Regions from separate parts of the Peribacillus sp. SIMBA_075 genome, predicted to be linked through region 3. Evidence: riboswitches for the same ligand, from Rfam matches in the RefSeq annotation. Region 3 holds a riboswitch; each other region holds the start of a gene.

The links. A riboswitch is a leader RNA that binds a small molecule or an ion and turns the genes downstream of it on or off. The one in region 3 is predicted to bind preQ1.
Positions count from the first base shown of each region.
Region 1: another riboswitch for preQ1. It lies ahead of queC (7-cyano-7-deazaguanine synthase QueC); the one in region 3 lies ahead of SB775_RS09595 (QueT transporter family protein).
Region 2: another riboswitch for preQ1. It lies ahead of SB775_RS22920 (VUT family protein); the one in region 3 lies ahead of SB775_RS09595 (QueT transporter family protein).

Region 1 covers NZ_JAWRYN010000046.1:18,357-30,291, reverse strand. Annotated here, with positions in the region: gene SB775_RS23010 (poly-gamma-glutamate hydrolase family protein) at 1-392, opposite strand, end outside; gene SB775_RS23005 (CapE family protein) at 482-631, opposite strand; gene SB775_RS23000 (gamma-glutamyltransferase family protein) at 700-2,283, opposite strand; gene SB775_RS22995 (CapA family protein) at 2,350-3,651, opposite strand; gene pgsC (poly-gamma-glutamate biosynthesis protein PgsC) at 3,662-4,111, opposite strand; gene pgsB (poly-gamma-glutamate synthase PgsB) at 4,127-5,308, opposite strand; gene SB775_RS22980 (hypothetical protein) at 6,100-6,312, opposite strand; gene SB775_RS22975 (methyl-accepting chemotaxis protein) at 6,798-8,162, opposite strand; gene SB775_RS22970 (CHASE3 domain-containing protein) at 8,187-8,477, opposite strand; PreQ1 riboswitch class I at 8,664-8,706, shown strand; gene queC (7-cyano-7-deazaguanine synthase QueC) at 8,762-9,427, shown strand; gene queD (6-carboxytetrahydropterin synthase QueD) at 9,427-9,897, shown strand; gene queE (7-carboxy-7-deazaguanine synthase QueE) at 9,890-10,618, shown strand; gene SB775_RS22950 (DUF4260 domain-containing protein) at 10,681-11,028, opposite strand; gene SB775_RS22945 (TetR/AcrR family transcriptional regulator) at 11,082-11,651, opposite strand; gene SB775_RS22940 (hypothetical protein) at 11,885-11,935, shown strand, end outside.
Region 2 covers NZ_JAWRYN010000046.1:9,339-17,623, forward strand. Annotated here, with positions in the region: gene SB775_RS22870 (DUF421 domain-containing protein) at 1-697, shown strand, start outside; gene SB775_RS22875 (alpha/beta hydrolase) at 908-1,654, opposite strand; gene SB775_RS22880 (PadR family transcriptional regulator) at 1,965-2,285, shown strand; gene SB775_RS22885 (permease prefix domain 1-containing protein) at 2,285-3,148, shown strand; gene SB775_RS22890 (TolB family protein) at 3,161-4,192, shown strand; gene SB775_RS22895 (hypothetical protein) at 4,256-4,606, shown strand; gene SB775_RS22900 (hypothetical protein) at 4,603-4,809, shown strand; gene SB775_RS22905 (hypothetical protein) at 4,806-5,015, shown strand; gene SB775_RS22910 (hypothetical protein) at 5,012-5,263, shown strand; gene SB775_RS22915 (hypothetical protein) at 5,312-5,461, opposite strand; gene SB775_RS22920 (VUT family protein) at 5,482-6,024, opposite strand; PreQ1 riboswitch class I at 6,076-6,118, opposite strand; gene SB775_RS22925 (SRPBCC family protein) at 6,526-6,999, shown strand; gene SB775_RS22930 (SRPBCC family protein) at 7,048-7,488, shown strand; partial or broken gene SB775_RS22935 (HD domain-containing protein) at 7,770-8,285, opposite strand, start outside.
Region 3 covers NZ_JAWRYN010000009.1:47,310-59,244, reverse strand. Annotated here, with positions in the region: gene SB775_RS09635 (M28 family peptidase) at 555-1,961, opposite strand; gene SB775_RS09630 (iron-containing alcohol dehydrogenase) at 2,238-3,386, shown strand; gene SB775_RS09625 (sensor histidine kinase) at 3,399-5,012, shown strand; gene SB775_RS09620 (sigma-54-dependent transcriptional regulator) at 5,017-6,447, shown strand; gene adhP (alcohol dehydrogenase AdhP) at 6,502-7,515, opposite strand; gene SB775_RS09610 (DUF3892 domain-containing protein) at 7,792-8,088, shown strand; gene SB775_RS09605 (hypothetical protein) at 8,173-8,985, opposite strand; gene SB775_RS09600 (YbaK/EbsC family protein) at 9,201-9,722, opposite strand; PreQ1 riboswitch class I at 9,882-9,926, shown strand; gene SB775_RS09595 (QueT transporter family protein) at 9,933-10,418, shown strand; gene SB775_RS09590 (TVP38/TMEM64 family protein) at 10,540-11,196, shown strand; gene SB775_RS09585 (PAS domain S-box protein) at 11,312-11,935, shown strand, end outside.

The sequences.
Region 1 (11,935 bases), on a different contig from region 3:
CCAGCTTCATTGAGTGAATGTTGAATCAAGTTCTTATAGGGTTCATTCCGTCCTCCAATGTACACCAGCGCGTTATGAACGTCGTAGTGGCCATGGATGGAAAGGATGGTCTGTGCGTTCGCTGCCATTGAAACGCCGATCGGTTCATTGAATAACTTGGATGTTATATGAAGTACCTGGTTTCCTCTTGGTTTAAGACCTTCGAATAGATATGTGCTTGCACAAAGCCTTTCTCCAAGGGCGGCAGCAATCTCGCTAGTGCCTGGTTCGATATTCCCGCCATGTATGGCTAAGACTGCAATATCAGGTATCCTATGATGAACGATGATGCGGTAATCGAGGTATTCGTGTTCATTTTGCTGCAGTTCAGCAAAATCAGTATAGCTTTTCATGGTTATCCTCCCGTATCTGTAGCCTATTTATATTCTATACCCGTTGAAAGCAAAAATAAAAAAAAAGCGGGGATGCCCCAGCTTTTTTTTTATTTTTCGATAGTCGTATATTGTTCTATTTTCTTTTGCTCATCGGGTGTTAAAGTTTCCGTGCGTTTGAACATATTACTGGTCACAAGCAGGGCTGCTATAAGAACTACAGGTATAACCCAGCTTGTTATTTTTTTTACGATATTCATATTCTAAGTCCCCTTATGCATTACTAAAGTTCATATGGTATTTGAAAGGAGAAGCTGGATAAGCATTTTTATTGCCGCGCTTTCCAGCTTCCATGTCTTCTTTTATCTCCAGCTCCGGATAGTCGTCCGTCTTTCTCGTTTTTAACGAGTACTTGAACCCCGCCATAATACATGGGTGAAATCTTCTGAATGACTTCGTATCCTGAATTTTCTAAGTCGGATATTATTTCATTCGAAAGCCTGGATTCCGTATAAATTTTCTTTCTATCAAAGACGAACCGATTACGGTCGATGATATCCTGAAATGAGCCTTCATTCTCTGTATATGAATAAAGGACCTGCATCAATACTTGAGGAATCCTATCACCGCCGGGTGAGCCGATCCCAATCGATTCCTTCCCTGGTTTCTTAAGAATGGTTGGTGCGGTGAAAGTTCTTGACCGTTTATATGCCTCTTGAGAATTCAGGCCGGCCCGGAAATTTTTCAATTGATCGTTAAGGAAAAAGCCATTCGTATAGTCACCAGATCCGAAAAAGTTACTGAGTGTATTTGTTGTGGAAACGACAGTGCCATATTTGTCCATGATCACAAAATGTGTCGTGCTTTCATGTTCTTCGGAACCAAACGATTCCTCATTTTTCCAACTTCCACTATTGATCTTATTTTTAAGATTATTCAAGTGAATGGGGGAGAGCAATTGTTCAGCCTTAGAGTGACTTATTCCATCACCAGTATGTGCTGATCGATCTTGATAAGCGGTATTTGTGATGCCACCCAGGATTTTCATATAATCTGATTTGCTTGAAGACTCGCCCAGGTTGGTTTCCTCGGCGAGCTTTAACATTTCAAGAACTGTAATCCCGGAAAAGGGAGGAGGGGCTGTATAAACGTCATAACCGGCAAATGTTCCTTGGACCGGGGTACGTTCTTTCACCTCATAGCGCTTTAAATCCATCAAGTCGATGTCTGTTTTTCTTTTAATATCCCGTGCAATTTTCCCTTTATAAAAACCATCAGGACCTTCCTGTTGAATCTTCTTCAATGTTTTAGCAAGTCTTTTTTGGATGAGGGTTTTGCCTGGTTCAATGGCATCACCATCAGGATAAAAAAGTGAAGTGTTATCGGAATAGACCCTTGGCTGAGCTGCTTCTAAGCGTGATGATAACGTTGCGTCCACTTTAAAACCTCCTTCAGCCAAATCTATCGCCGGCTGAAGAAGATCTGCCATTGGTACGCTCCCGTACTTATCGCTTATAACCTGCATGCCGGCCACTAAGCCAGGAATCCCCGCATTGTGTCTTGAACTTGGATCTTCCGGAGAGGATTCACGATAATCGATAAAATTGGGGTCTCCGGATCCAGGGGTAATCAGCATACCGCCGCCGCCACCCACGCCAGATCCAAAAGGTTCGACTACACCTAATACATAGGATACCGCAATTGCGGCATCCGCCGCTGTTCCGCCGTTATCCAATATTTCCATCCCGACATCTATTGCGATTGGGTTTGAAGAACTGACCCCATATGATTGTTCCGTTTTACTCTTTATCGGATCATTCGTGTCAGAAATAGGGGGTGTCTTCGAACATCCAGCTAAATATATGAGCATGCAAAGGGAAATGAATACTTTTCCCGTCATACGATTAATCATCGATTATTCCCCCTGTTCGTTGAGCTTCCAAGTTGTTTCACTTTTCACATAGTATCCAATCGTTCCTTACTGAATGGGTTGTATGTTCTGTGGTGTAGCTTTTACTTCTTGTTTCTCTTGTGCAGCTTTCTTTTCTTTTGCTGCTTTTTCTTCTTGTGCAGCTTTCTTTTCTTTCGCTGCCTTTTCTTCTTGCTCACGTTGAACTTTATGGTCGATTACTTTCTTGTGATCCAATGTAATCTCGATGTGATCCTCTTTTTTCGACCATTGGGCTTTTTCACTTGTTTCCTTCGTCAACTGACGGTAAACACGTGATTTGTCGATTGAAGAGGTAGCTGGCCTTGGTGTTGCTTCTTCAATTTGCAGTGGAACGACATCGACCGTAGCTTTTCCGTCTTTCGCTAAATGGTATTGAACCATTGCTGAATCCTTCGTGCGTGTCCAGCCTTGATCGAATATGAAGTTTCCTAAGCTATAGAAAATGACTCCATCTTTATAAACATCAAACGATTGAAGCACATGGGGGTGATGGCCGATGATGATATCAGCTCCCGCATCGATTATTGCTTTAGCCAATTCTGTTTGACGAGCGGTTGTAGATGTTGAATACTCTATTCCCCAGTGAACATTCACCACAACCAAGTCTGCGTTGCCTTGCTTGGCATCCTTTGCTTTTTCAATCATTTCAAATAATAAATCAGGGTTGGTGTTCAATATCCCGGCTTTATTACTTTTTGGCACGGCATCCTTACCATAAACATCTGTAAAGCCAAGTGTTGCGACACGGACGCCATTAACATCCGCATAGTCGATGCTATTTTTAGCTTCGGCAGTGTTCGATCCAACACCGACATAGTTCATATCTGCAGTTTTGAATTCATCAATCGTGTCAAGCAGTCCTCGTTCTTCGAAGTCCATCATATGGTTATTGGCCAAATTCATCACAGAGAAGCCAGCATCTTTAACGGCTTTCACACCACTATTATTGGAGTTTAACCTGATGGCCGTGTCTGCTTCCTTGTAGTTGGATGCCTCTTCTTTTAAAACGGGATGTTCATAATTCCCACTGACATAGTCTGAAGCGGCAAAATAGGGTTTCATATAACGGAAGAGGTAATCATACCCGTGCTTTTCCGTCACTTCTTCAACATAACGTCCCATCATCACATCACCGACCATTGTCATCGTCAATGGTTGATCAGTTTTTGAAGCAGGTGTTTTCACTTCTTCAGCCCGTCCCATCCAAGTGGTAATGACTAAAGCGATTAGTAATATAGGTAGTATGATTCCAGTGTATTTAAGATTCTGTTTCTTCGTACGTTTAATAAAGATAAGTGTTTTTTCTTTTGCATTTAAAGTCCGTTTCATTTTTTGCACCTCAGAATAGGTAGTACACGTTCATTAAACCGAAAGTTAAGCCGGATAATAAAAGCGTGCTGCCAAGTGTCAATGGCATTCCTTGTCTTTGAATGGTATTCGCTATCAATCCGGGTACGATTATACCGATTCCCCGAAACTCGAATATTTCAAATGGCATGACGGGGTAGACCATGTCCAATAGGAGTTTCAGGCAAATCCCGGTCACCATCATGGCTGCGAATTTTCTTCTTCCATATAAAATCACCCATCTTGAAAGGCCGTGAGTGACGATTAAATAAGTTACTACACTAATGACCAAGATGACCAGCATGATTTCCCATTGATCAAATACTAATGCCAAATAACCTGGCACAATAAGTCCTGCGGGTACGACACCCGTTTTTTCTGAAAATATAAGGCTAAGCGTTACTCCCAGTACTAGTGCTACATATAAATCCGATCCAAACATTAAGGTTCCTCCTACTTAACTTGCTTTCTGCTTTGTTTTAGATTTCATGAATGCTTCAATTAATGGTTCCGCTGCGCCGTGAATATTCCCGACACCGTAGACGATGCGATTTTTCATCAATGGGCGGAGACGGGCCACGATTTCTTCAGTTGACCAGTTTTCCAAATCCCAATATTCTTTTGTATCCAAATTACCTTGCTCGAATACCTTTGTTATTGGTGATGTAGTTTCACCAATGGCAATGACGATTTCAGATTTAATGTAAGGCAATACATCTCTTGCAAACTGCTCTGTACGGTCCACACGGTCAGCACGGCAGTTCATGATGACGATAGGAGGTTCTGAGCTGTATCCGAACGTTTTGACACGATCCCAGATGTTCAGCGTCGATGCCGCGTCGTTTGCAGCAAAGCCATTGACAAAGAAAGTTGGCTTGACTGGATCTCCAAATCTGGTGATCCGCATGGCCCCTGGATCTGGATGCGCATTTAACATGCCGCGAAAAGCTGTTTTTTCATCAATGCCTAAAGCTTCTGCAACAGCCAAAGCCAGTGATGCGTTATCCGGAAATACCATATAATCGAATTCGCGCAAGAAGTCTTCAGAGATTCTTGAATTATCTGCAACGATCACTTTTGAGTTGCGTTCTTTGGCAATTTTCTTGAAGAAGTCCAAATATTCACTTTCAATGGTAATCAAGTGACCATTATAAGGGATTGTAGCTGTAAAGGCTTCTGCAACCTCATCCATTGTCGGTCCCATGACATCCATATGGTCTTCTAATACATTCACGATGACCCCAATGTTTGCTTGGATCATTTTATTTTGGAAGATTAATTGATAGTCAGGCTGTACGGCCATACATTCACAAACAAGTGCTTCCGTTCCTAAATCTGCTACTTCTTTAACTACACGCCGTTGTTCTCCAATGTTCGGTCCCTCTGGGCGGCGTTTAATCGGTTTTTCTTTGTCGGTAAACCAGTAGATCATTCTAGCTGATGTTCCGGTTGTTTTACCTACTGTTTTGTACTTAGCTTCCTGGATCACACCTGTTATTAGACGTGTTACAGTCGATTTGCCTCGAATACCGTTTACATTCACACGTACCGGAATGGAATCGAGACGCTTCTGATGGCGTCTTTGTTCGAAGATGCCATAGCCAAGTAAAAAGATCGCACAAATAAATATTGGTGCCATTTTTTAACCTCTCTTTTTTTAAATATTTGATTTACTGAATACACACTACATGATTTTAAACTTAATAGGCAAGAGCCAATTATTCTATCGTAATATAACAGTTGTCAGCTTTTTGCAAAAAATGTATATAGGAGTGTAATAGTATCTAATGGAATAAAATGTTTTATGAGTCCAAAGATATGGAGAAAGTCGAGTAAAACCTTGATTTATTTACACTAAAATATGGAAAGTTTAATAAATGGCCATTATGAATACAATTAAAATAGTTTTATAGGCATTTGAACCCGATTCTTAATATCTGTATTTGGATAATGAATTGTTATTAAAAGTGAGGTTTATTACAATTTATTGATTGTTTATACCCATTAATTTGACCTAAACGTTACAATATTTACGTATTTGTCATTCAATGTAAGATGGTGCATCTATAGACACATGTAGTCGGACTTTTATGAATATGACCAAAGATGAGTAAAAGAACACATCTCTTTTTTTGTAAGTTTTGGGTATTTTTCTAGAAAAATACCCGTGGGCCTATATTGTGACTTTTACCTAAAACATGAAATAAACTAAGGTTAATCCAATTTATTTAAAAAATACCTAGTTACTTCTATTAATATAGTGTTAATAGAAAAAAGAAAAATAAAAAAAGCTCAGAAGTATATCTGAGCTTTCGGCTTTTATATTTTAAAAGAATGATTTGGGTAATGAATCTCCGTTTATCATGGAGAATGCGACGTTTGTAGGGTATAAACTACAACATTAGTAGCTTATTTTTTGAAGGAATCAGGTTAACTGGATTTTTTTCTGTCAGAAATTTCAATGTTGGGGCCTTTTTTACCGCCTTCAATCACATAAAGTCTAGGAGCTAATCTCCTCCTACCTTGATTTTCAGAATTCATCTTCATATAATTTTCGTATTCTTTGCGAAAGAATTTGTTGTTTTTCCGATCTAGTGCTTTTCTTTCGTTAAAATCTGCCATGAATTTGAAAAAACGTTTCATATGAATTCCTCCTTATGGGGTTAAAAGGTCTTGGTTTAATAGTAACACATTGTTGGTGAAATTTAACCTTTTTTTACAATTTTGGAGTGAAAATTATGCTTTTTGTGTGAAAAAAGTTGTGAATTGTTTGGTTTGCAAGAAAGCGTGCAATGAACCTTACTGAGTATAAGGGCCCGTGCATTGGGTTGAAATGAAATGCTGGATCAAGTGAGTTCTTGTACTGGTGATTTCCAGTAAGTGGGTATTGGGAGTGAGAAGTATTTCAGTAAGAATATTCCTAATAAATTCATTATACACTAAATATTCTGAAAACAAAAGAAAATATTCACTTCCAACCCTTTTGATAGATTTTTCTTTTTATGATTATTAACTTTTCATGATGATTAATGCGTATAGTCTTTTATACCCCAAATACACGAAAACGAAACAATGAAGGGGAGAAAAAGAAAATTTCCCGCGTTCAAGTGACGGGAAATTTTCTAGTATCATAATTGGAATTTCTTGACCTGTTCGGTTAGCAGTTCAGCGGAAGATGCGAGTTCACAGGCATGATTCGTGACTTCATCCATCGAAGAGCTGGATTGTTGAGCGGAGGCAGAAACTTGTTCGATTCCTGCCGCGGACTCTTCAGTTACGGCTGCGATATCTTCGATGGCCTGATTGATTTCTTTACTATTTTTGGAGATATAGTTCAATTCAGCTGTAATATGCTGTATTTTCATTCCCATATTCCCGACAGAGTGATTGATTGTTTCAAAGGTTTGGCCGGTGAGCGTAATCTGTTTCGTGCCTTCATCCACCTGTGTATAACTATCTTCCAGGGAGTGGACGACCGTTTTTGAATCTGTTTGAATAGCGGTGACAATATCGGTGATATCCCCAACGGATTGTGTGACCCCTTCAGCGAGTTTCCGCACTTCAGCTGCGACGACGGCGAAGCCCTTGCCATGTTCACCAGCGCGTGCAGCTTCTATGGCTGCATTCAGCGCCAATAGGTTGGTTTGATTGGATATATCTTTGATGACCTGCACAAGCTGTGAGATTTCCTGTGATTGAGAATCGAGCCTTTTCACTTGCCCGACGGCATTTTTGACAATTCCGTCAATCATTTGCATTTGTTGGACCGAACTGCGCATTAAAGTGGTGCCCTCCTTGGTCAAGGATAGGATCTCGGTCGAACTTTGCGATACTTCCATTCCTTCAAGATGGGCCTGCTCGATCTTGCCGGTGAAATCATCCATCATGCGGACCATTTCAGCTGCCCGGTTGGCTTGTGAGTCCAAGCCTTCCGAAAGTTCGTACATGGTAGCCGCAATCTGTTTGCTGCCCTGTTGCACTTCATTTGCCGATTGAGTCAGATCCTCGCTTTGGTTGGAAACGGATTCGGATACAACCAGCATTTTTTCGATCGTATCACGAAGGTTTTTCTGCATTTGGTTGGCGGATACCGTTAATTCACCCATTTCATCATTTGACTTTTGCTCCAGGGGCTCATGATTCAGTTTTCCGTCAGCAACCATTTTCATCCTGTCCCTGACTTTAAGGAGGGGGGTGGTAATGAGGTTTGCAGTCACAAGTGCAAGCACAAGGCCGATAAGGACTGCCGCAATGGATATGATGATACTTGTAGACTTAACCGATTTCCCGCTTGCGATGACGGTTTCACCTAAATCGACAATCGTTTTTTCGCGTTCGGAAGCCAGCTCTCTAAACCCATCCATCAATTCATTGCTTATTGGTGCAACTTCATCCTTTAGTATTTCTATAGCACGTTCTTCATTTCCTTGATCATATTGTGTAAATACGCGGTCTATAATAATCGTTCTCCAATCCACGCTTTTCTCAATCAATTCCTTCGTTTTTTCAGAATCACTTTAGGCTAATAGATCCTCCTGAATGACTTTGCTTTCTTCGGTATATTTTAAGAACTTCTCTTTATTACTTTCGTCGCCATATAGAATATAGCCTCTTGCGAGTGCGCTTCTTTGTGCAACATTATTGAGTAGTTGTTCTTCATCAATTAGAATCGGCAATTTTTGGCTAATGATATCTTTGGAATGTACAAGTGACTTATTGCTGCTATAAATATTAAATGCTCCTAAGATGATACACAAAGATATGATGAGTGAAAATGCTGCCAATATCTTTCCTTTAATACTTTTCAAATTAATGAACCCCTTTATCGATATTTTATTCCCTCTTTTTTTATCGGATAAATAATGGGTTATTTAAGCAGATGAGAAGATAACCAAGTTTTCCGTTAGGTGTGATTTTCCATAATCCAAACATCTTGATTTCTTCTCGTTTTCAAGTTACTATTGACTTGGAAAAATATAATATTCCGCGTTATGGCGGAAGAGGTTCTAGCTACCCTCTCAAAAAAACTAAGGAGAAACAGTGCTCTTTTCTTAGGGTGCTGTTTTTTTCCGTAAAAAGGAGTTTTATAGAAATGAAGAAGAAAGAAAAGGCAGTGGTTGTGTTTAGCGGAGGTCAGGACAGTACGACGTGCCTGTTCTGGGCGATGGAGAGATATGAGGAAGTGGAAGCGGTGACGTTTGATTATAATCAGCGGCACAGCTTGGAAATCGAATGCGCTCAAGAGATTGCCAAGGAATTGGGCGTGAACCATCATATCCTTGACATGTCGCTGCTGAACCAACTGGCACCGAATGCTTTGACGAGAAGTGACATTGCAGTGGAGGACGGGGAAGACGGGGAATTGCCGTCGACGTTCGTACCAGGGCGGAATTTACTGTTCCTATCGTTTGCCGGAGTGTTGGCCAGTCAGCTTGGCGCTAAACATATTGTCACCGGTGTCTGTGAAACGGATTTCAGCGGATATCCGGACTGCCGGGATGTATTCATTAAATCGTTGAATGTGACCTTGAACTTGTCGATGGACCAGTCATTCGTGATTGATACGCCGCTTATGTGGCTTAATAAAGAGGAAACATGGGAACTTGCCGATCAGCTTGGCGCGTTCGACTTTGTCCGCGAAAAGACCCTGACTTGCTATAACGGAATCATATCAGACGGCTGTGGAGATTGTCCGGCATGTAAGTTGCGGAAAAAAGGATTGGATGACTATGTAAGCAGACGGAAGGTGCTTTCGTGATGTACGGTTTTACTATAGTAGATAAACTCCAAAAAATAGATCAAGATATTCAGCGCAGCCAATTGAAATATACAACTAAAAGGGTCATGGTCAGTAAGGAATTTACCTTTGACGCAGCACACCATCTACATGACTATGAAGGAAAATGCAAGAACTTGCATGGCCATACGTATAAGGTCATTTTCGGATTGAGCGGGTATACGGATTCACGCGGTTTGATGATAGATTTCGGGGACATCAAGGATATATGGAAAAATGAAATTGAAATCCACCTTGATCATCGTTATTTGAATGAAACCTTGCCGCTCATGAACACTACGGCTGAAAATATGGTTGTCTGGATTTATGAAAAAATGGCCGAAGCCCTTTCATTAAAGGAATATGAGGGTGCTAGGGTCGAATTCGTTCGACTATACGAAACGCCGACAAGCTATGCCGAAGCCAGACGGGAGTGGATGGAAAGTGAGTAAACTCCCGGTTATGGAAATCTTCGGACCGACCATCCAAGGTGAGGGAATGGTCATTGGCCAAAAAACCATGTTCGTTCGGACGGCTGGCTGCGATTATTCATGTGCCTGGTGTGATTCCGCATTTACTTGGGATGGAACCGGTAAGGAAGATACCGTCCAAATGACTGCCGAGGAAATATGGGATGAGCTGAAGCGGATTGGGGGTGCCGGTTTTTCCTTCGTGACGATATCAGGCGGAAACCCGGCACTGCTGAAAAACTTAAACAGCCTGGTAGCGATCCTACATGAAAATAAAATGAAAATAGGTGTCGAAACACAAGGGAGCAGATGGCAGGATTGGTTTCTCGATATTGATGAATTGACTATTTCTCCTAAGCCGCCGAGTTCAAAAATGAACACGGACTTTACGGTGCTCGACCAAATCATATCGAACCTTGCCAATCGAAACCCTGAAAACCATGTCTCATTGAAGGTAGTCGTCTTTAACGAAGAGGATTATCAATATGCTAAAAATGTACATGGCCGCTACCCCGATATTCCTTTTTATCTGCAGGTCGGCAATGACGACAGCAGTACGGCGGATGATCGTCAATTGATCAGCGGGCTTTTGAGGAAATACGAGGAGCTAATTGATAAAGTGATAGCCGATGATGAATTGAATGATGTGAAAGTGCTGCCACAGCTTCATACCTATATATGGGGCAACAAGCGAGGCGTGTAAAGATCTGAGACAGAAGGCGGTGTGATGCGTAATCACACTGCCTTTTACATATGGAAAGCTACCTATACCTTTTGAAGGTGTGTAGCTTTGAAGGCTGATGTGTATTTAAGGCCATACCCAAATAACCGATCCATTCCAATATGTGCGGTCCAAATTGACCCGATCATCATAAGCGCATCTGACTTTAGAAAAATGGCTAGCAAAATCATGAAAATGGACAGGGTATAAGTGTGAAATAGGTTATAAACCTTTGCTCCAACTCGATCATCAATCAGATAGGCCAACATGGAAACATCAGGCGATAAAATAAATAAAAGGAAAATCCACCAGCTGAATTCATATAACGAATAGATGTAAATCATCGCTAAAAGGACCATGAGTCCTTCGATATGAAGGAATTTCTTTACCATTTTCCAACCTCCCAAAACTTAATTAACCATTGGTCAATAATTTTAGTGAAAAATCAAACAATGTTCTTGATGATATTTTTCACGTGAAAATAAGCTAAACCTTTTACATCTGGATAGGATAGTTCAGAATTGATATAAAAAGTTATGAATCCGTGAAGAGAAAGGAAAATGGACCATATGGATGCAGGATTCAGTTTGTTGTCGGTTAATTCTGTCAAGGATTGGATTAGCTTTTCATAGGTTTTATTAGAATCGAATTGAAGCAACTGCTGAATTTCTTTTTCCTTGGATAAAAACATGATGGAATAATGATTCTGTTGTGTTAAACCAAACTCAATGAAGCATAATAAAATCTTTTCGATTTTTTGAGAAGGGTCATTTTCCGACATGATGATATCATCGATTAAATGATTTAAAACGGAAAAATCCGTTTTCACCAAACTGTAATATATTTCCGCCTTATTTTTAAAGTGATAATAAATGGCTCCATGGCTGCAATCCAATGATTTAGCCAATTGTCTCATTGAGACGTTCGAATACCCTAAGGTTGCAAAAAGGTTTCTAGCTTCAGTCAATACCATTTCCCTGGATAATTCTTTACCTGCCGATTTCCTTGGCGACATCATTCCACCCCCCCTTGTTTATTGACCACTGGTTAAATGGAATGATACCGTACTGATTTACAAATATCAAAGATTAGACATTTTGCTAAATGGCTGTTTTTAAGTGAGGATTTACCATTAAATGTAACTAGAGTTTAACTATAACGTCAAACATAGTAGTATTCACCATTAACTAATAATATACTTTTATGGTAAAATGGAGGAAGCTCAAGCCCGTTGGAAGGGATGAATAGATGAAAAGGAAATTAGTTATTTTGTCTACAATATTCATAGTATTTACCGGC
Region 2 (8,285 bases), on a different contig from region 3:
TATTTTTAGCCAGGAAACTCTTACTACAGTTCAGTGGATGTTGAGAGCCATTACATCCTTCATCGTTTTACTTTTTTCGGTTAAATTGATGGGGCAACGAGCCATTTCTCAGTTAAGATTAATTGATTTTATCATGGCATTAATTATTGGGAACATTCTTGCCCACCCTTTGTCTGATGCACATTCAGGTTTGAAGGGTTCAATGATAACGACCTGTGTATTAGTCATTTTATATATCATTAATGTGTTCACAAGTCTTAAGTGGGGCAAACTCCGAAGGTTCTTTGACCCCTCACCCTTTACCCTTATCGAAAATGGGCAAATCGTTTACAAAAGCTTAGCAAGGGCTCGAATCTCCATCGATTTTTTACTATCTGAATTAAGAAAAGAAAAAATTGTCGATATTGAGAAAGTATCACTCGCACTATGGGAACCTGATGGTACTATTTCATTGTTTTTAGATCCTCAATATAAAGCGCTAACTCCAGCAGATATGCATATAGCAACTAAAGCCTTCACTTTACCTAAAACGATTATTAAAGAGGGGAAGATTGATTTTAAAGAATTAAATCAAGACGGTAAAGACGAAGTATGGCTGAAAAAAAGTCTCAAAATGACTTATAATGCCGACGTGAAAGATATTTTATTAGCAACCATTGATAATAACGATAACATAAAGGTCTTTTTTTACAAATAACTACTTGAAGCTCTTAGCACTGCGAAAGAATATAAATACTTTTTTCTCGCTTAAAATAAATCCCGGTGAAAATTTGAGTTATTTCTTTTTGCAGACAAAATAAAATCCCCTCAAGAAGAAAGTGTAAAACCTACATATAAATGTCGGCTTTACACTTTCAAACTTAAAGGGGATCATATCACATTCATGACCTTCAAGAAAACTCTCTTATTACTCCGACCAATGCAGAGTATTTAAGAACTTGTACACATCCTCATAAACCTGCTCACGTTCTTTACCTAATGTGATTATATGGCCAGAGTTTTCATACCATATCAAGTGTTTATGCTGCGTATCGACTTCATTGAAAATCGCTGTAGCACTGTTCGTATAGTCGGGATCATCCAAACGCCCTTGTAAAACAAGAGTTGGTGATGTGATTAAATCTAAATCTTCACCAGTCTCATTTATTATATTCACCATATCATTCAGCGAAGTCATAGGGTCTTCTTCTAACAGCTTCACTTCGGCAGCAATTTGGTCTGCATCTTTGCCTTCAAACTTCTTATAGGCCTGTGCATAATTGAGCAAGCGTTTTTTTTGTCGATCGCTACTTTTCCCTTGTGTCGGTGCACACATTGCAACTACCCCTGTTACAGGAAGTTCAATTCCTACTTTTAATGAGAACAATCCTCCTAAAGAAATTCCTGCAACAGCAATTTCCTCGTAGCCTTCATCTTTAAGGAATTGATAACCTTCCACTACATCTTTCCACCATTGCTTTGGACTTGTTTTAGCAAGTTCCTCGGCTGATACGCCATGCCCACTATAAAGGGGTCCGTGGCAAGTATAGTCGCGATCATTCAGGTATTTCCCTAATTTCTTCATGTCTCCTGTACTTCCGGTAAACCCGTGAAGTAAAAGAACAGCTCTTTTTCCACCTCTGTATGTGAATGACTCAGGTGCTTTCACTTTCATCTATCTAGGACCTTCTTTCTGCTCTTGTTGATAAATAGAATCTAAATGATTTTCAAAAAAAAATCAATTAATACCCCTTGAGTGGGATTTCTTCTATCCTATTCCGTATTTTCATTCAAACAGATAAATCATGTATTTATTATCCTTACCACACTCTTTACAACTCATCCGTTCCGAAGCACATTTTACTATGATTGATTTTATTTAGCAATCGTCATTTAACCATTTTTTTAAAGAAAAGTAAAATGCACCTTGTAATACGATGTACATCGTATTACACTAAAAGCAAATGATAAAAGAAGGTGATTATTTGGATAAAGAATTGATGAAGGGAAGCATTGACCTCCTTTTGCTTTCACTTCTTTCACAAAAAGAGCTGTATGGCTATGAAATGACGAAGATTCTTAAGCAAATGAGCGAGGGGCAATACGAAATCAGTGAAGGTACCCTATATCCGGCTCTTAAGCGTTTAGAAAGAAAGGAATTTATAGAAGGGTATTGGAAAGAGTCTGAGTCAGGACGAAGGAAATATTATCGTATCACGGACAGCGGCAGAACCGAACTTGAACGGAAACGCAGCAGCTTTACCTTCCTTGAAAATTTAGTTCGGAAAAGCGCGGAGGATTTCTGATGAAAACAACATTTGAAAAGTATGTAAAAAAAATCGTCAACCAAACCGATTGTACCAAGGAAGAAAAAGAAGATATGTCTGAAGAACTGCTCCTCCATTTGAAGTTGAGCCGGGATGATTTAATAAAGCAGGGGAAGACCCCAAAAGAAGCCGAGAAAATGGCATTAATCCTTTTTGGCGACGAATGGGAAATCGGCAGTCAAATTCAGCAGGCCATCTTTCCATACCGAAAAGAACTTATGCTTACTTTATCCATCGTTTCAATTCTTTTTACGTTTTCGGTGTATGCGCTGCAACTATTCCAAAAAGGAGATGCTTACATCGGCTGGCTTCTTTTTTCGATACTGACTAGCGCAACTTTACTCTCACTTACACTTAACCTCCTAGTCTCTATCAACCGGAAAATCATGGTCAACACCGTGTTAGTGACCCATGCCCTTGTCTATGTATATGGATGGGGAATCGCTTCCGCCCTTGACTTCACATTATTTCCTTTATTCAGCTTGATTATGGCAGCAATTCTCCTACTATCTCTTTACCTCATTTACAAAACAGCCTTGGTTCTTCCGGGATATAGTGGAAAGACTTTAAAAAAAGCAAAACTTCTGCACATTTTCAATATTTCACTCGGCATCTTGATTTTGTCAGTTACCTTATTTTTCTTATATGCTTTTTTAATCTTCTCAAGTGAAGTCCAGCCGTTTATGCTTTTATTTTTCATCCCGACCGTCTTATGGATTTCGTTATATACCCTACAGATTAAACTGTTAAAAAAGCTTCCTGTTGCTTCAAATATATGTGCTGTTTTACAGGTATTACTTGTTCTAGCCATTATTGTTACGATGATGATACTCTACCGTTAAGGAGTCCTTCAAATGAAAAAGATGCACATCTATCTCATTCTGATCACGCTTGCGATTGTGACTGTCTTGTTTGTCATCGCCGGATTGATCTTTAAAAAAGAAGAAAATGAAAAGCAGCAGGGCTTAACCAATCAATACGACGTATCCGCCCAAGGAACAATTGCATACGTCACACACATTAAGGGGAAACCACAATTAAAGCTCTATAATCCTGCATTATCCATTGAAGAAAAAGTCCTTGAATTGAGCAACGATGAACAAATCCTTGACCCGACTTATTCCTACGAAGGGGATATACTTGCCTTTATCGTAGCTAAAAAGAACCAAGAAGAAGATTCAACCAGTTCCATTCACCTTTTTGATATGAAATCACAGAAAATCAGTGAATTATTCAAAGCAGACTTCCTGGTCACAGAACTCGATTTCACAAAAAGCGGCCGCTCTCTCTTTTATATCGGAGCCGGTACGTTTAAAAACTACTCGCCGATCACGGGTCCCCGCCCTCACGATCTCGATATTTACGAGTTTGATATAGAAAAAAAGGAGTCCATCCAACTAACCTCTTTTAAGAAATATGGTCTTAGTTCCCTAAATGTCTCCCTTGATGGAGAAGCCGCTTATTATCAAACCGATGATGACGCGGATGCTAAAACGGCTGATGATATTTTTGAAACGCATCAACGGATTTTCAAAGTGAAATTTGACAAATCAAGTGTCGAAACTGTCACAGATTCTAAACGTGATGTCGACATTTTTGATTTCACAATTACCCCTGATGAAAAAACGATGATTTTCCAGTCCATCTCCAATGAGCAATCAGGCAGTACCTATATTTATGAGCTATATAGCTATGACCTCAAAACCAAGACCGAAAAGCAGCTGACCCATCTTCAAGGATACACAGATCGCCCAGTCATCAGCAGCGATTCAAAAAATGTCTATTTTATGGTAGACAAGAAATTCGGCAAAAGCGATCCACAGTATCACCTATATAAAGTGGAGATTGATGGAGCCAACCCCGAAGAAATTTTGTTGCCTAATTAATAAAAAAAGGATTCCCGCACCAATTATTGACGGTGCCAGAATCCTTTTTTTATGGGGTTACTCGTGAATTTGGACTGTTTACTCGTAAGTTTCGCACATTTACTCGTGAATTCATGCTACACTCCTGGTTTCGCGCTGTTTATTCGTGGGTTCGGCTATTTACTCGTGAATTTTGCACATTTACTCGTGAATTCCGCACGTTTACTCGTGAATTTCGCGCGTTTACTCGTGAATTTCGCACGTTTACTCGTGAATTCATGCTACACTCTTGATTTCGCGCTGTTTATTCGTGAGTTCGGCTATTTACTCGTGGGTTTCGCACGTTTACTCGTGAGTTTTGCACATTTACTCGTGAATTCATGCTACATTCTTGATTTCGCGCTGTTTATTCGTGGGTTCGGCTTGTTTACGTGAGTTTTGCACGTTTACTCGTGAATTCCGCACATTTACTCGTCAATTCATGCTACACTCTTGATTTCGCGCTGTTTATTCGTGGGTTCGGCTATTTACTCGTGAATTTTGCACATTTACTCGTGAATTCCGCACGTTTACTCGTGAATTCATGCTACACTCCTGGTTTCGCGCTGTTTATTCGTGGGTTCGGCTTGTTTACGTGAGTTTCGCACATTTACTCGTGAGTTTGGACTATTTACTCGTGAATTTCGCACTTTTACTCGTGGGTTTCGCACGTTTACTCGTGAGTTTTGCACATTTACTCGTGAATTCATGCTACATTCTTGATTTCGCGCTGTTTATTCGTGGGTTCGGCTTGTTTACTCGTGGGTTTCGCACGTTTACTCGTGAATTCATGCTACACTCTTGATTTCGCGCTGTTTACTCGTGGGGTTCGGCTATTTACTCGTGAGTTTTGCACGGTTACTCGTGAGTTTCGCACATTTACTCGTGAGTTTCGCACGTTTACTCGTGAATTCATGCTACACTCTTGATTTCGCGCTGTTTACTCGTGGGGTTCGGCTATTTACTCGTAAGTTTTGCACGTTTACTCGTGAATTCCGCACATTTACTCGTGAGTTTCGCACGTTTACTCGTGAATTCATGCTACACTCTTGATTTCGCGGTGTTTACTCGTGGGTTACTCCAGTCACGCAAAAAAAGGACCTAATTTGGCCCTTTTTTGTCTATTCCCTTATGTTTCCGATAATTGGCGCAGGAGAGCTTCATACATTCCCCCTTGACATGCGGACCATATTTTTCGCGAAAGGCCTCGAGGCAATAGCATTTATCTTCTTCCTTTTTGGTTCCATCCATCGGTGCATCCCTCCTAGAATTCAACCGGAGACTACGCGCTTTTCCAGTCTTACGTTGATTCGTCCCAACAGTACGGCACCGATAGACTGAATGACTGTTTTAACGATGATTTGGCCGATAATCGCAGCGGGTACGGCTTCCCATGGCAATATATTGGCACCTAGTGGACTTAGGCCAATCACGACAAATATCACCGAATCGAAAAACCCTCCAACGATCCCGCTGTAAAATACCCTCCAACTCATCGGGAGCTTTAACCGGGTATAAATTTCCGTATCCGCTGTTTCTGCCACCACGAACGATAATGCGGAAGCAAATACAATCAATAACGTATCTCCTAATAAAAATGAAACACATGCAGATAAAATAAGTGCGGTGACGATACACATATAGGTTTTCGCACGGCCGAATTTATTCTGGACCAGATCTCGAAAGATGAAGGTTCCTCCGATGAGCAATGTACCCATCGGAATGATGAACATTCCCAAATGTAATGGATCAAAAGCTGCTGTAACCACATTCGCCGTGACGATGGATACTAAATAAAATAGAATTCTTAACATTTAATTCATTCTCCTTATACAGAAAAAACAGCACCCTAAGAAAGAGCACTGTTCCCCTTAGTTTTTTTGAGAGGGTAGCTAGAACCTCTTCCGCCGGAGCGGATTATCATTTCCTTATTTATCGTAGCTTGAAAACGGTTGGAAATCAAGAAGTTTCCATATGGCCTGATCCTAAAATGTATTCAAGCTTATATCCTTTCAATAATCGCCTTATGATTTCGTTTTGGTCACTGGGAATGGTGCGAATCCACGGATTTCATTTACAGACTCGATAAGCCAATATCCGCTTTGCCAAAGCTTAACACTTAGCAAATGTTCCTCTGATTTTAAGGCTTTTGCCGATTCCTGTCGCAGAAAACTGCTTGACCGGCTGTATATAAAAAGCAGACAATCATTGATAGAGCTATGATACGATTTTGATATTGCAACCCTTATTGTTTTTATTCGGCACGGACTTGATAAGGAACCCTAGAAGTATAAACGCGAGGAGGAAAAAGAATAATGAAAAAACCAACGTTTGTCTATCCTATTTATATCGCAACCACACCAGAGAAGCTTTGGGAAGCCCTAACGAGTGGCGAATTCACAAAAAAATATCACTTTGGATGTCAAATCAAGTCATCCTTTCAAGAAGGCGCAACCGTTACATATTTGCTGGAAGATGGACGAATCACTGATCATGGAAATGTACTTAAGTGTGAGCCGCTGCAACTGCTCTCTTTTACATGGAACACGATAGGAGACGAAACACCCCGCGAGGATCCTGCTCGGGTCACTTTTCAACTGCAGCCAATGGATGATTCTACTGTAAAGTTAACACTTACGCATGAAGAGCTACTGGAGACCGATTTCGTATATGGTGACAATACCTTTAAGGGCATAAATAATGGATGGCCAGCTATTCTATGTAACCTGAAGAGCTTGCTTGAAACTGGACGGACCTTGCCGCCAATATATGTAGATCGGGTTAATTAGGTGTTAGTGGGAACTTATTTAAACATATCGAAAGTGAGCTGATATAGTATGGATACTCAAATAACTACGAAATTTAAAATAGGCAAGCCAACTAATGAGGTGTTTGAAGCCATAGTAACCCCTGAAAAAATCGGAAATTTCTGGTTCTCATCGAGTTCTGAAAGATGGGAGCAAGGCAGGACGCTTACATTGAGATATAACGAATACGATGCTGAAGTGGTTATACATGTATTAGAAGTCGAGGAAAATAGGAAAATCGTGTATTCGTGGGGAGGCAACGCCCAAGAAACGGTCGTTACAATTACATTAAAAGAGCTGAATAATACAAGTTCAATTATTGAAGTAAACGAATCAGGTTTGAAGGAAGACGACCCTGACATAATAAAAAAAATGATAGGACAAAAAGAGGGGTGGGTGTATACTTTAACCTGTTTAAAGGGTTATTTAGAAAATGGCGTTACTAATTTGAGAGCGTCATTAATTTTTTAAGGTGCTGGTTCAGCTGAAAAAAGATCTCCAAAACCGGCAGTTGGGCATGCCGCCTGCCAGAACAATAAAACTGACAATATTTAACTATGTTGTACCTGTTAAGCCTTTACGATTTAATGATGTTCGAATATCGATAAAATGCCACCACTCGAATATCAAGTTAAAAGAAAGCGGCTTACAAGTCGTCGATAGTCTATATAAATTTACGGGTAATGTTTCCGGGAAAAACTCAAGGATGGATTCCGTGAGTTTTTCCCTTTCTGTTTGGTTTGACGCGAAATTCAATCGGAAATCACCTTTAGATACATGCCCTTCGAAGCTTTTTCATAGGCTTCAATTCCCATGTTCTTCACTTTTTCGGATAAACTGGATGTCTCACCACTTGGGTTCCTTGAATGATGGAAGGATCCATCAGGCGCACTTTATTTTTCCGATGTAAATCATAGTCCAATTGATCTTCTTTCACCTTTACGTTACCATGGATCCTTTTTAACAGATTTTGCACTTCATCGTCTTCAGTGGAGCTTAACAAGGATATGACTTCTTCATCTGTACCAAGTAAGTCATCATGGCTGATCAGGTTTTTAGCCAAAGCCAATTTTAACGTCTTTGCCAAGATATCATAGCCATATATATTAAGTGGGTTCATGAAAAAATCAATAACTTCACTGTAATACGTTTTCACAAACCATTCCGCCGAATCAATATTATCCAGATACATTCTTCCATTTACTATGATTACATGATCAAGAAAGTCATGAACGGATTCAAGTGTGATATATCCATACTGATGCATA
Region 3 (11,935 bases):
TTAATCACCTCCCACCAAACCATCCTTATTCAAAAGAATAAAGAAACCTTAGTGCTAGATATTAAATGAAAGACAGCTTAATACTTTTTACCCAATTCCGGAAAAAATAATCCTCTTTTACTTTATGTAAACAACTTGGTGAACCAGTTTGTATAATAGTGGGTATAAAAATAGGCCCTTAACCTTAAAGGCTATTTAAATGAAAAAATTAATCCATTGAATAAGGCCTCCTCTCCTTGGTAATTCCCACTTAATCCTATTCCACATATTTGGATATATATATTTATCTGTTCGTTCAAACCTCATCTTTATAGCAAGTTCAGTGTTGGTTGTATCCAACAATACTTTTCCTGTTGTTCTTTCTTCTGATACTGGAAACAACTCTCCCTTATATTCAGCATAGGGATTAATAGAAAATAATTCATTAACTTCATTTACATAGGGAATCCATCCCATTTGGAAGGATTATGAATTAGACTTCCCCCGTTTATTCATTTTTTAACATAAAAAAAGAGTGCAGCTGCACCCTCTGAAATTCATACTTTTTTAATGCATTATCTGATTTCCTTTTCGTCAAATAAATGCGGAGCTTTCACCTTTTCCCCTTTTTTATGATTTGGATTTGGCTCTTTAGCTTCGATTTTAGCTTGGTCATAGACAGCGGTTCCGACAATTCCAGCAACATCTTGAAGCTTTTCTTTTGAGATTTTATCAATGGAATCATCAGGAGTATGATACCAAGGTTCTGATGGACTGTGGATGAATAAAGCAGCGGGAATCCCAGCCTCAGCGAAAGATACATGGTCACTGCGTCCGCCTTGTCCATATGGAGTAGGCTCGCCATTCAGCCTTGTACTTGATGCCTGAGCCAGCTCGGTCACAAGATTCAACTCTCCATCATTAGTCAAAATGACCAAATCTCCAGCGTCCTTGCTTCCCACCATATCCAGGTTGAAGTTTGCAATCGTCCGCTTGATCTCATCATCAGAGAGGTTCTCCACATAATTCTGTGAACCAAGCAATCCATTTTCCTCGGCCCCAAAGGTGACGAAGCGAAGTTCCGTATCTGTAGGAAGATTCTTCAGTGCACGTGCAAGTTCAAGTGTGACGGACGTGCCTGATGCATCATCATTCGCTCCAGGTGCCCCAGCGACGGAATCATGATGTCCAGTGATATAGATGATATCGCTCTTCTTAGCCTTAATGTTCTTTGTTGCTTTTTTTGTTGCCACCACGTTATAAGAGGTTTTCTCTCCGGTATGTGCTCCTTCAATCTTTAATGATGCTGCCAGTTTAACTCCAGCATTCAATTTTTCAAGCAGTGCTTCTCCATCCTTTTTCGTTATCGTGACAGATGGAATATACTGATCATTAGCCCCTCCAAGGGTCCCATTTAATTCCCCATCTGCATTATTGAATAGGATGATACCTGCTGCCCCTTTTTCTGCTGCATTCAATACTTTCTCTGCAAAAGTGAAGCTGCCTCTTTGAATAAGGGCGATTTTCCCTGTAACATCCGCTTTTTCAAGCTCTTCCTTCGTTCCTAAGCCGGCATATACCACTTCACCGGATAGATCACCATTAACTGAATAAGTTAAATGGTTCGCTTGGATTTCCTCATCAAACCCGTCAACGGACAGCTCGACCAGATTTGGGTCTGTATAGGATAAAAAACTGAACTCGTCAATATCGGCTTTATAGCCATAAGATTCGAACTGCTTTTTGATGAATTGGACGGCCTTATACTCCGAATCAGTACCGGCAACTCGAGGTGTTTGTGAGAGGTATTCAATATTCTTGTAGATTTTGTCGACATCGATCCTTTTAACGATTTGCTTGTCTGTGGATGGCACATGATGTACTGGAGAAGAACTCGGTGTTGCTAAAGCGGTAGTAGTGGTCCCGGCTGCTCCGAATGTTAATGCCGCGACTAATGATACGGATAGAAATTGTTTTTTCATAGATTGCCTGCCTCCTAGTTCAATAGATTCCCTCCATCATTTTACAATATACAGAAAATTCTAACTAGGTAGGTTTATCCCTATTAATCCATGTCTAAAGTAATGAATTTACAAATAAAAGAAATAGTTAGGTGATTTGACTCATAACAAAAGTCCTCAATCGTTTGATACTTTGTCATATTATATAAAAATACCTGGTATCCAAACAGGATTTTCGTTCTTTTTCGGGAAAATAATACAATAGAAATTGAATTTTTATAGGGAGAAGGCGCAAAGATGTCGATAACTAAATTTGTGATGCCGGAAGTGATTTTTGGAAAAGGTTCGATAGAACAAGCTGGCGAGGCCTGCTTACGGTTGGGTGCCAAAAAGGCGTTGATAGTCAGCGACTCCGGTGTTGCCAATGCTGGCTGGTTAGATAAAGTCATTGAATCCTGCCAAGATGTGGGTCTTGCCTTTGCTACCTTCATTGAAATGACGACCAACCCGAAAGACACGGAGATTGAAGCCGGCTGTTTGGCATTTAATGACCAAGAATGCGATGCCATCATTGGTTTGGGAGGAGGCAGTGCTTTGGATGTCGCCAAAGGGGTAGCCCTTTTAGCTACGAATGGTGGCATCATCAGTGATTATGAAGGTGTTGATAAAGTCCACTCTCCCCTCCCACCCATGGTGATGATTATGACTACGGCCGGATCAGGATCAGAGGTCTCTCAGTTTTCGGTGATCGTCGATTCATTCCGCGAGAAAAAAATGACGATCATTTCAAAATCACTCGTCCCCGATATTGCAATAATCGATCCTGGTACCTTAACCACCTTGGGACCGGATTTGACCGCGGCTACTGGAATGGATGTTTTAACCCACGCCATTGAATCCTACGTTTCTATCGCTGCGACACCGTTGACCGATGTACAAGCTAAAAACGCGTTGTCCATCGTTTCCCGTCACTTACGCCCCTCTGTAGCATCCAGGCATAATGAGGAAGCTAAAAACGCGATGGCGATGGCGAGCCTGCAAGCTGGACTAGCGTTTTCCAATGCCATTTTGGGAGCGGCCCATGCCATTTCACATGCAATTGGCGGAAAATACCTTCTTCCGCATGGTGAAATCAATGCGATACTGCTTCCCCATGTCATGGATTTTAATCGAATTGCCTCACCAAGGCGATTCAGTGAGATGGCAGACATCATGGGCATCGATACGCGGGCATTGACCGAGCAGCAAGCTGGAATGGCAGCCGTTCACTTCGTAAGGGAATTATCCCAGGATATAGGAGCTCCCAAGAGTTTAAGTGATGTCGGCATTACGAAAGAAATGATAGAACCCATAGGGATGACCGCACTTGAGGATGCCTGCATGATCACAAATCCTCGTGATATGTCATTAGAACAGATTAATCAGCTGCTTCTTACAGCCCTTTAAGAGGTGAAAGGCATGAATAAACTTGAATTGATAGATTTAATGACAGGTGTGAAATCTTCAAAAAAAACGTATTACACGGAACTTAAGAAAACCGTGGATCAGTTGAAGAAGAAAAATATGCAGCTTGAAATCATGAATGACATCACTAAAAATATGAATATTGAAATCGACATCCAGGAAATTCTCCGAAATGTCATTGCGAAACTCAAGCAGCTCATTACATTCGATGACAGTCATTTTATCATATTGTATGAGGAAGAACCTGCCCTGCTTCATATCTGCCCCAATGGTCACTGCGAACTTGAAATGGATTCCAATAACCTGTTACACCCTTTTCAGGATTTCTCGTCCGTCTTGAAAGACAAGCAGCCCATTCAGGTGGAAGTTACACGGTTACCGGACTTCCCAGAAAAAGAACGTCTAATATCCCTTGAAATTGAAACACTTCTATTAGTCCCTTTGTACGGAAAAAGTAAAAAAATCGGAATCTGGACTTTCGGAAGGAAGAAAAAGAAAACATGGCATAAAGATGAACTGGATTTTCTTGAGCAACTATCCAATCAGCTTGCACTTACTTTGGAGAATGCCCAGCTTTATAAGGAAGTTCTTCATTCCAAACAGGAGTGGGAGGATACGTTCAAGGCAGTTGAAGATATGATTATCGTCTTTGATCACAAAGGATCTGTCTATCAATCCAATGATTCTGCCCGGGACTTTTCCGACTTGGTTCCTTTAATTGAAGCATCCCAATCTCTTATTCAAGATACCTTTTCATTTAATATGCCAGGATTTCAGGAAATTCTCCTTCAGCATGATACCATCTTGGAAATGCATGCTTACCCGATTCAGAATAAGGAGCACCAAGTATATGGGGTCATTGCTTATTATAAAAATGTCACAGAAAGAAGACAGATGGAAGTCCAGCTATTACATGCCGGTAAACTTGGGGCGATTGGTGAAATGGCAGCTGGGATTGCCCATGAGTTGAACAGCCCATTAACGGCCATTCTTGGTAACTCGCAAATTTTATTACGGAAAACCCCACAGGACAATCCGGATTATATGCTATTGGACGACATTAAGATTTGCGGGGACCGATGCAGGCAAATCGTGAAAAGCCTGCTTACCTTTTCTAGGCAGGATGAGTATAGGTTCCACTATTACTCTATTAACGAGGCCATTCACCAGGTTCTGAACCTATTGAAGTTCCAACTTGGGAAGAAGCAAATCTCCCTCCATCTTAGCCTTCAGGAAGACCTTCCTTTCATAAAGGGCAGCCAGCCGCAGATCGAACAGATCATCATCAACTTGCTATTGAATGCCAAGGACGCATTGGATGAGTCTGCGCAATCGGAAAAATCGATTTCGATCGCTACCTATTCAGAAAACAAGTTCATGGTGGTTCAGGTGACTGATAACGGAACAGGGATTGAACAAGAACGCCTGCCCTTCATATTCCATCCCTTTCATACGACTAAAGACCGTGAAAAGGGTACAGGTTTGGGGCTGTCTGTAAGCCTTGGCATCGCCAAGGACCATGGCGGAAAGATCGACGTTTTGAGCACACCAGGACATGGAAGCACTTTTTTCCTGAGGCTTCCTATACAAGGAGAGGAAAGGGGATGATAAGGTGATTCATTTACTTGTGGTAGACGATGAGAAAGAGGTTGGGACTTTTCTATCCCGCCTTTTTACGATGAAAGGTTACCTCGTACAAGTTGTGAATAGCGGGAAGGAGTTTCATGAAATCGACTGGAATCAGCAGCGTTTTGATGTCGCAATGATAGATTTGAAGCTTCCGGATTGCGATGGACTTTCCCTCCTGCAGCATCTAAAACAACTGCAGCCGCGTTGCAAGGTACTGATCATGACCGGATACAGCACCGTCAAGACCGCTGTTGATGCCATGAAACTTGGCGCGAGTGATTACATGGAAAAACCCTTCGTGGATATTGAAGTACTGGAAAGGCAGATTGACAACCTATTGAATGAAAATGAAGCTTTGAACCAGCATTTCATCCATAAGCTTGCCGAGGATTCAGGACTCATTGTCGGTGAAAGTCCTTTAATGAAGAATTTGATTGAAACGGCCTTCAAGGTTGCCCAAAAATCCGTCAATGTATTAATCGAAGGAGAAACCGGAAGCGGGAAAGAAGTGCTTTCACGCTTCATCCACATAGCCAGCCCCCGAAACCATGAACCTTTTATCGGCATCAATTGCGGAGCGATCACTGAATCCCTGCTTGAAAGCGAATTATTCGGTCATGAAAAGGGCGCTTTCACCGGAGCGACCCAACTGAGAAAGGGTTTTTTCGAAATTGCGGGGAACGGGACGCTTTTCCTTGATGAAATTGCTGATGCAAGTCCGGCCATTCAAGTCAAATTACTTCGAGTTTTGGAAACGCGGGAATTCATGCGGGTTGGTAGTAGCGGGACATTACGGACGAACGCCCGTTTAGTGGCGGCCTCCAATGAAAACCTGCAGCAGGCAGTTGACAAAAAAACATTCCGGGAAGATCTATTTTATCGACTGAACGTTGTGACTCTAGAAATCCCGCCTTTAAGGAAACGTAAAGAGGATATTCCCCTGCTTGTCCGGCATTTGATTGAGAGAAATGGTCAGGGAGATATCTCTTTTTCCAATGTAGCCATTGAAAAGTTACAGCAACACAACTGGCCAGGCAACATACGCGAACTATCTAATGTGGTCATGCGGACGCTGACTCTCGCAGACCATAAGTCAGAAATAACCGCCAATGATATCTCACTAACTAACAGCCAGATTACTCCGAACAAGAAAGAGCCTCCGAATGAGACTGAGGCAACTGAAAACCTTCTTGAAGAGTGGCGAAAAAAGCTGGTGGCTGACTTTAATGAGAAAGATGAACTGATGCTTGAAGAAATCCTTACAGAAATCAAACAGCTTCAATCCACAATTGGAAAGGAACTCGTCTTGCAGGCGCTGCAAAAAACATACGGCAACCGGAATGAAGCTGCCAAACGCTTGCAGATATCCATAAGGAAACTGCGCTATATATTAAATGAGAAGAACCAGACATAAGACAAAAATACCAAAAAGGAGGATGCCCTTTTCTATGGCATCCTCCTTTTGTTCTTATTCTAAAGTCAATACGATGCGCCCGTTGATTTCTCCTTTTTCCATCATCGAAAACACGTCGTTGATTTCATCAAGTGTTCTTGTTTCAATATTTGTTCTTACTTTTCCCTCTGCCGCAAATTGAACAGCTTCCTGTAAGTCTTTTCTCGTGCCTACGATTGACCCTTTTACAGTTACCCCATTTAGTACTGTATCAAAAATCGGGATTGGAAGTTCATCATTCGGCAGTCCAACTACGACCAGTGTCCCGCCCCTCTTGACTGAACTGTATGCCTGTTCGAATGCCTTTTTCGTAACCGCTACAGAAATGGCTGCCTGCACACCACCAACTTTATCCTTTATGGCTTGTACAGGATCAGTCTTAAGCCCATTAACAGTGAAATCCGCCCCCAGCTCCGTTGCCAGATCAAGCTTATCATCTTGAATATCGACAGCAATGACATTAAAGCCCATCGCTTTCGCATATTGAAGGGCAACATGTCCCAATCCGCCAATTCCATAGATCGCTACCCAATCACCAGGTTTCGCTTCTGATACTTTAAGTGCTTTATAAGTCGTTACACCCGCACAGAAAATCGGTGAAACTTCCGCAAAGTCTAGCCCTTCAGGAACCTTCACCACATATTTGGCAGGTGCTTTACAGTATTCCGCATATCCCCCGTCCACGGAATAGCCTGCATTCAGTTGATCCAAGCAAAGCGTCTCCCTTCCAGTCAGACAATACTCACAATCGCCACAGGCCGAGTAAAGCCATGGGATCCCAACACGGTCACCTACTTTCAAGGAAGTTACGCCTTCTGCCACCTTTTCTATAATGCCTACACCCTCATGTCCAGGGATAAGCGGAAGTTTAGGTTTAACTGGCCAATCGCCATGTACCGCATGTAAATCGGTATGACACACGCCACATGCTTTAATTTTCACTAATATCTCACCATAAACCAAGTCTGGGATGGGTACTTCTTTAATCTCAAGTTCTTGGTTGAATTCATTGACGACTGCTGCCTTCATTGTCCTAATCTGTTGTTTTGCATTGAAAGTGCTTTCCCCTTGTTTTACATTCATGATTCATATTCCTCCCTTAATTTAAGTGGATATTTTTTTTACTACCACACATACAAGATGCAAGTGCCATGCCACTTCAAAAGGCCAAGACAACAGCATTCACTAAAAAAAAGTGCCGAAAAGTCGGCACTTCTGGACGAATTAACGGCTCAAATCGGACGAAATCCGGTTTGTATATTGCAGACCAAATAGCTCACCCTATAAATAGGAGGTGTCTAAAACATGGACCAATTTGAAAAAGCCTATGAATCCTATAAACAGCAAGGAACACCGCAAGCAAACCAACTTGATTCAGCTGGAAAAGAAGAAATCATCGCCGTAAGGAAAAATGAAGAGGACAATATTATCGCCATCAAGACGGACTCCGGCCGCGAGCTCGACTACCCCACTGCCCTTTCGGAAGCCAAAGCAGGCAACCTGGCCAATGTTGACGTCTTTCATAAATATGGCCGTGACATATTGCGGAGTGAGCCCGATGGGATAAAAGAAAATAACCTGGATCAACTACCGGAGTTTTAAGTTTACGGGGAAACTGCCTGATATGGGCAGTTTTTTCTGTCTGGATCTAAACGATAAAAAAGAACCAGCATGATAGCCGGATCCTTATTTTTCATACTGATAGGATTCAGAGATTTCGAGCAGTTGGCCACAGGACTCGACAACCTCAATGATTTCCATCCACGACATGTCCAGACCCAGTTCATTAGCATGGGAAATCTTATCACGTAATTTCCGGATGGCATTGGCATCCTTTTTCCCTTTACTTTTTGAAGGGATTTGGAAGAAACACCTCAGTTGTTTATCCTTATGTATGATGTCGAATTTATCACTGATTTGCAGGCACTCTATTAAATTGATATCTTCATTTTTATCGATTCTCCTCCTATATAATTCGGTTGCTTTTTCTAAACGGTCTTCGCTGATCATTGGATGCCAGGTGCCATCGCCAAATCTATCCATGATGATATCGCTCATCCTCATTTCCAATAAGGTAATATATCCGAATATGAGCATCCTGATTGGAGGCTTTTGAAGGTCGGCATGGGTGATCAACTTTTTAATTGAATTATTCTCCAATACGAACACCCTTGTTTTATTCTTAAAAATATGGAGAAGCTGGATCAAAGGGGTTGAATCCGAAACCATTTCCCTTGGTGAAAAATTTCTTAAATATTCCGAAACGCTCCCTTCACCTAGTTCTTCCCTATCTATATATCCGATGATTTCTCCTTGATCTTGCACTGCCAATATATCAAAATTCTTTTTTTCCAGAGCTTTCTGGATATCCAGCGCCAGATCGTTTTTATGGCAAAACTCAAGCTCCTGGGCTATGCTCTTTACCGTGATATTTTCCTCATAAAGAGTTTTAAGACTAAGATAGCTGCTATTGCTTTTCCCATGGCTTCCAATTAACATCTTTCATCCTCCGCTTATGAACTTTCTGCACGTTTTACCAATCACGAACCGCTTTAAGAGCGTTTGCCTCTTCAAAAGTTTTGGAGCAATCGCATTCGAACAAGTTTATAAGGCTTTAACCGCTAACTGAATAATAAAATGTCCATGTCATCAATAAATAAAGTCCACCCATGTGGACTCAATCCCATTCATCTGGATCTTTTTGGCACCATAAATCAAATGCCATCAACAGCATTGCCTACCGCCGTTTCCTCATTCCCCTCTCCTTCCCAAGCCTTACAAACATCCACCCAACCCTTTGCTCCTGAATATTCAAATAATTCAGCGAGTGTAAGTTCTATTGCAGAGTTCGTACTGCCGCATGCCGGGAACAATGACTCAAAGCGCTTCATTGATACATCAAGAAAAACATCTAGATTGTTTGCAAGTCCGAATGGGCAAACTCCTCCGATGGCATGGCCTGTTTGTTCGAGCACTTCCTCAGGTGATAACATTCGTGCCTTGAATCCGAACACCTGACGAAATTTCTTATTATCCACTTTTGCGTCCCCTGCCGCTACAACCAAAATAGCATGTTCACCTTCCCCCCTAAAGGAAAGAGTCTTAGCGATCCGTGCTGGGATAACGCCGATGGTAACTGCTGCCTCAATCACCGTAGCACTCGATGTTTCGAACTCCATTACATCGCCTTCCCGGTCCCATTGTTTAAAATGGCTTTTGACACTCTTGATACACATATAATTTTCACTCCTTTGAAGTTCATACAAAAATAATATCATCCTTCATTACAATAAATCAAAATCCTTTTGGACTTCCCCTGCCTTATAAATACAACCATTCTTTACAAATTGACCAAACAAGCTTACATGAGATACTATTAATCTTCGGGCAAAAGCCTTAACGTGGTTCGTAACCATCCCACGATAAAAAACTAGGGAGAGAGTAAAATGAATGTTCGTACACTCGTGATAAACGGGTTATTGGCTGCCTTGTATGTGGCGGTCTCATTGGTGTTTAAACCAATTGCTTTTGAGATGTTCCAATTTCGTGTACCGGAAATGTTGAATCATCTGATTGTATTCAATAAAAAGTATATCTACGGTATCGTGGGCGGCGTCTTCATATCTAATCTGCTTTTTTCGCCGATGGTGCCATTTGATTTGATTTTCGGGGTAGGGCAATCCGTACTCGCCTTATTGCTTGTCATTTTTGTATCTCGGTTCATAAAAAGCATTAAAGGACGAATGTTCGCCACGATTATCTTTTTCACATTCACAATGTTCTTAATTGCAATTGAACTGAACCTTGCCTTTGGCTTACCATTCTGGTTAAGCTGGATGACCACGGCTGTTGGTGAGTTCGTTGTCCTCTTGATTGGTGCGCCAATTATTTATGGAATGAACAAAAGAATTCAGTTTGAAAAGTGGCTATAAAGGAATCCTCGCGTCGTTAACCCACTATAATGTAAACAGAGCTGTCTGCATCATGCGACAGCTCTGTTTTCACCAATGAACTTGAAAATGATAAACTATTAGTCAGAATGGTGGTGACCCTTTGAAAAAAGTCCTGACTTTAACCGGTCTATTGGTAATGGCATTATTTATTTTTTCAAATGCAGAATTATTTACTTTGATTTGGAAAAGTGACTTGGATTCAGTTATTGGCATATTGATGGAAAACTTATTGCTTACATTTATTGTGACATTCGTATTGATGTTTGTCCAAAATTCATTTACAATCATCCCCTTAATATTGCTCCTGACTATCAATGTCACGATATTCGGATTCATATATGGCTACCTATGGAGTTGGTTTACAAGTGTTGTTGCGTCAGGGTTTATTTTTTATGCAGCAAGAAACTGGTTTCAGGAACCTCTTTTAAAGAAGATGGGAAAAAAGTGGCAAGAAACTGTTGTAGAGCATGGTTTCATGTACGTTTTTACCGGCAGGATTTTCCCGCTTATCCCAACAAGTTTAATTAACTTGGCAGCTGGAGTCAGCACCGTCACTTTCAAGGATTTTTTATTTGCGACGGCACTAGGCAACCTTATATACTTTTTCTTCCTATCTCTAATCCCATATGGATTCCTATCCGTTGAAATGAACCAATATACGCTAGCTGCACTTGCACTCCTTTTCTTACTATTTTTCATTATCTATAAGCGTGCAAAAAAGAAAAAGAAACTATCCTTATTCAGAAAAAACAGGTGACCGCATTGGCCCCTGTTTTTTTATTTAGGATTCTGCATATATTTTTTTCCGATAGTTTGTTAAAATGTGTATGTAATTTTACCTTTGAAATGTCTTAAAATCAGGGAGAATCTCCATGTCCAAACGCTCCATTTTAGCAATTTATATCCTATCCGGGATTCTTACACTAGTCGTGTTCGACTATTTTTTAACTACAAATATCCATAACAAAGAGTTCTTCATTCAACTTCAAAGAGCGGAAGGCATTTTTTTCCTTTTATCTATAGGCTTGATCTTATACCTTTACTTAGCTAAAAGGGAAGAATTCAAACAATTAAAAGAAGCGGAACAACGTCGGCGTACCCTCATCAATTCAATGGTGGATTTCGTTAACTTCAAGGATGGTGATGGCCGATGGCTTGAATCCAATGCCTTCGGGCTGCAATTATTTCAATTGGAGCATGTAGACTATAAAGGAAAAAAAGACAGCGAACTCGCAGAATACTCCGAATTTTATAAAGAGGCGTTGATATACTGTGAAGGTTCCGATGAAGAAACGTGGGTAAAAGGGGAAATCACAAGATGTGAGGAAATCATCCCTCTTCCCAACGGCAATCACAAGACCTTTGATACAATCAAAGTTCCTCTGTTCCATGAGGATGGTTCACGAAAAGGCTTAGTCGTCATTGGCAGGGATATTTCTGAAAGGGTTGTCGCGGAGAAACAATTATTCGATAGTGAACAACGCTATAAATCATTG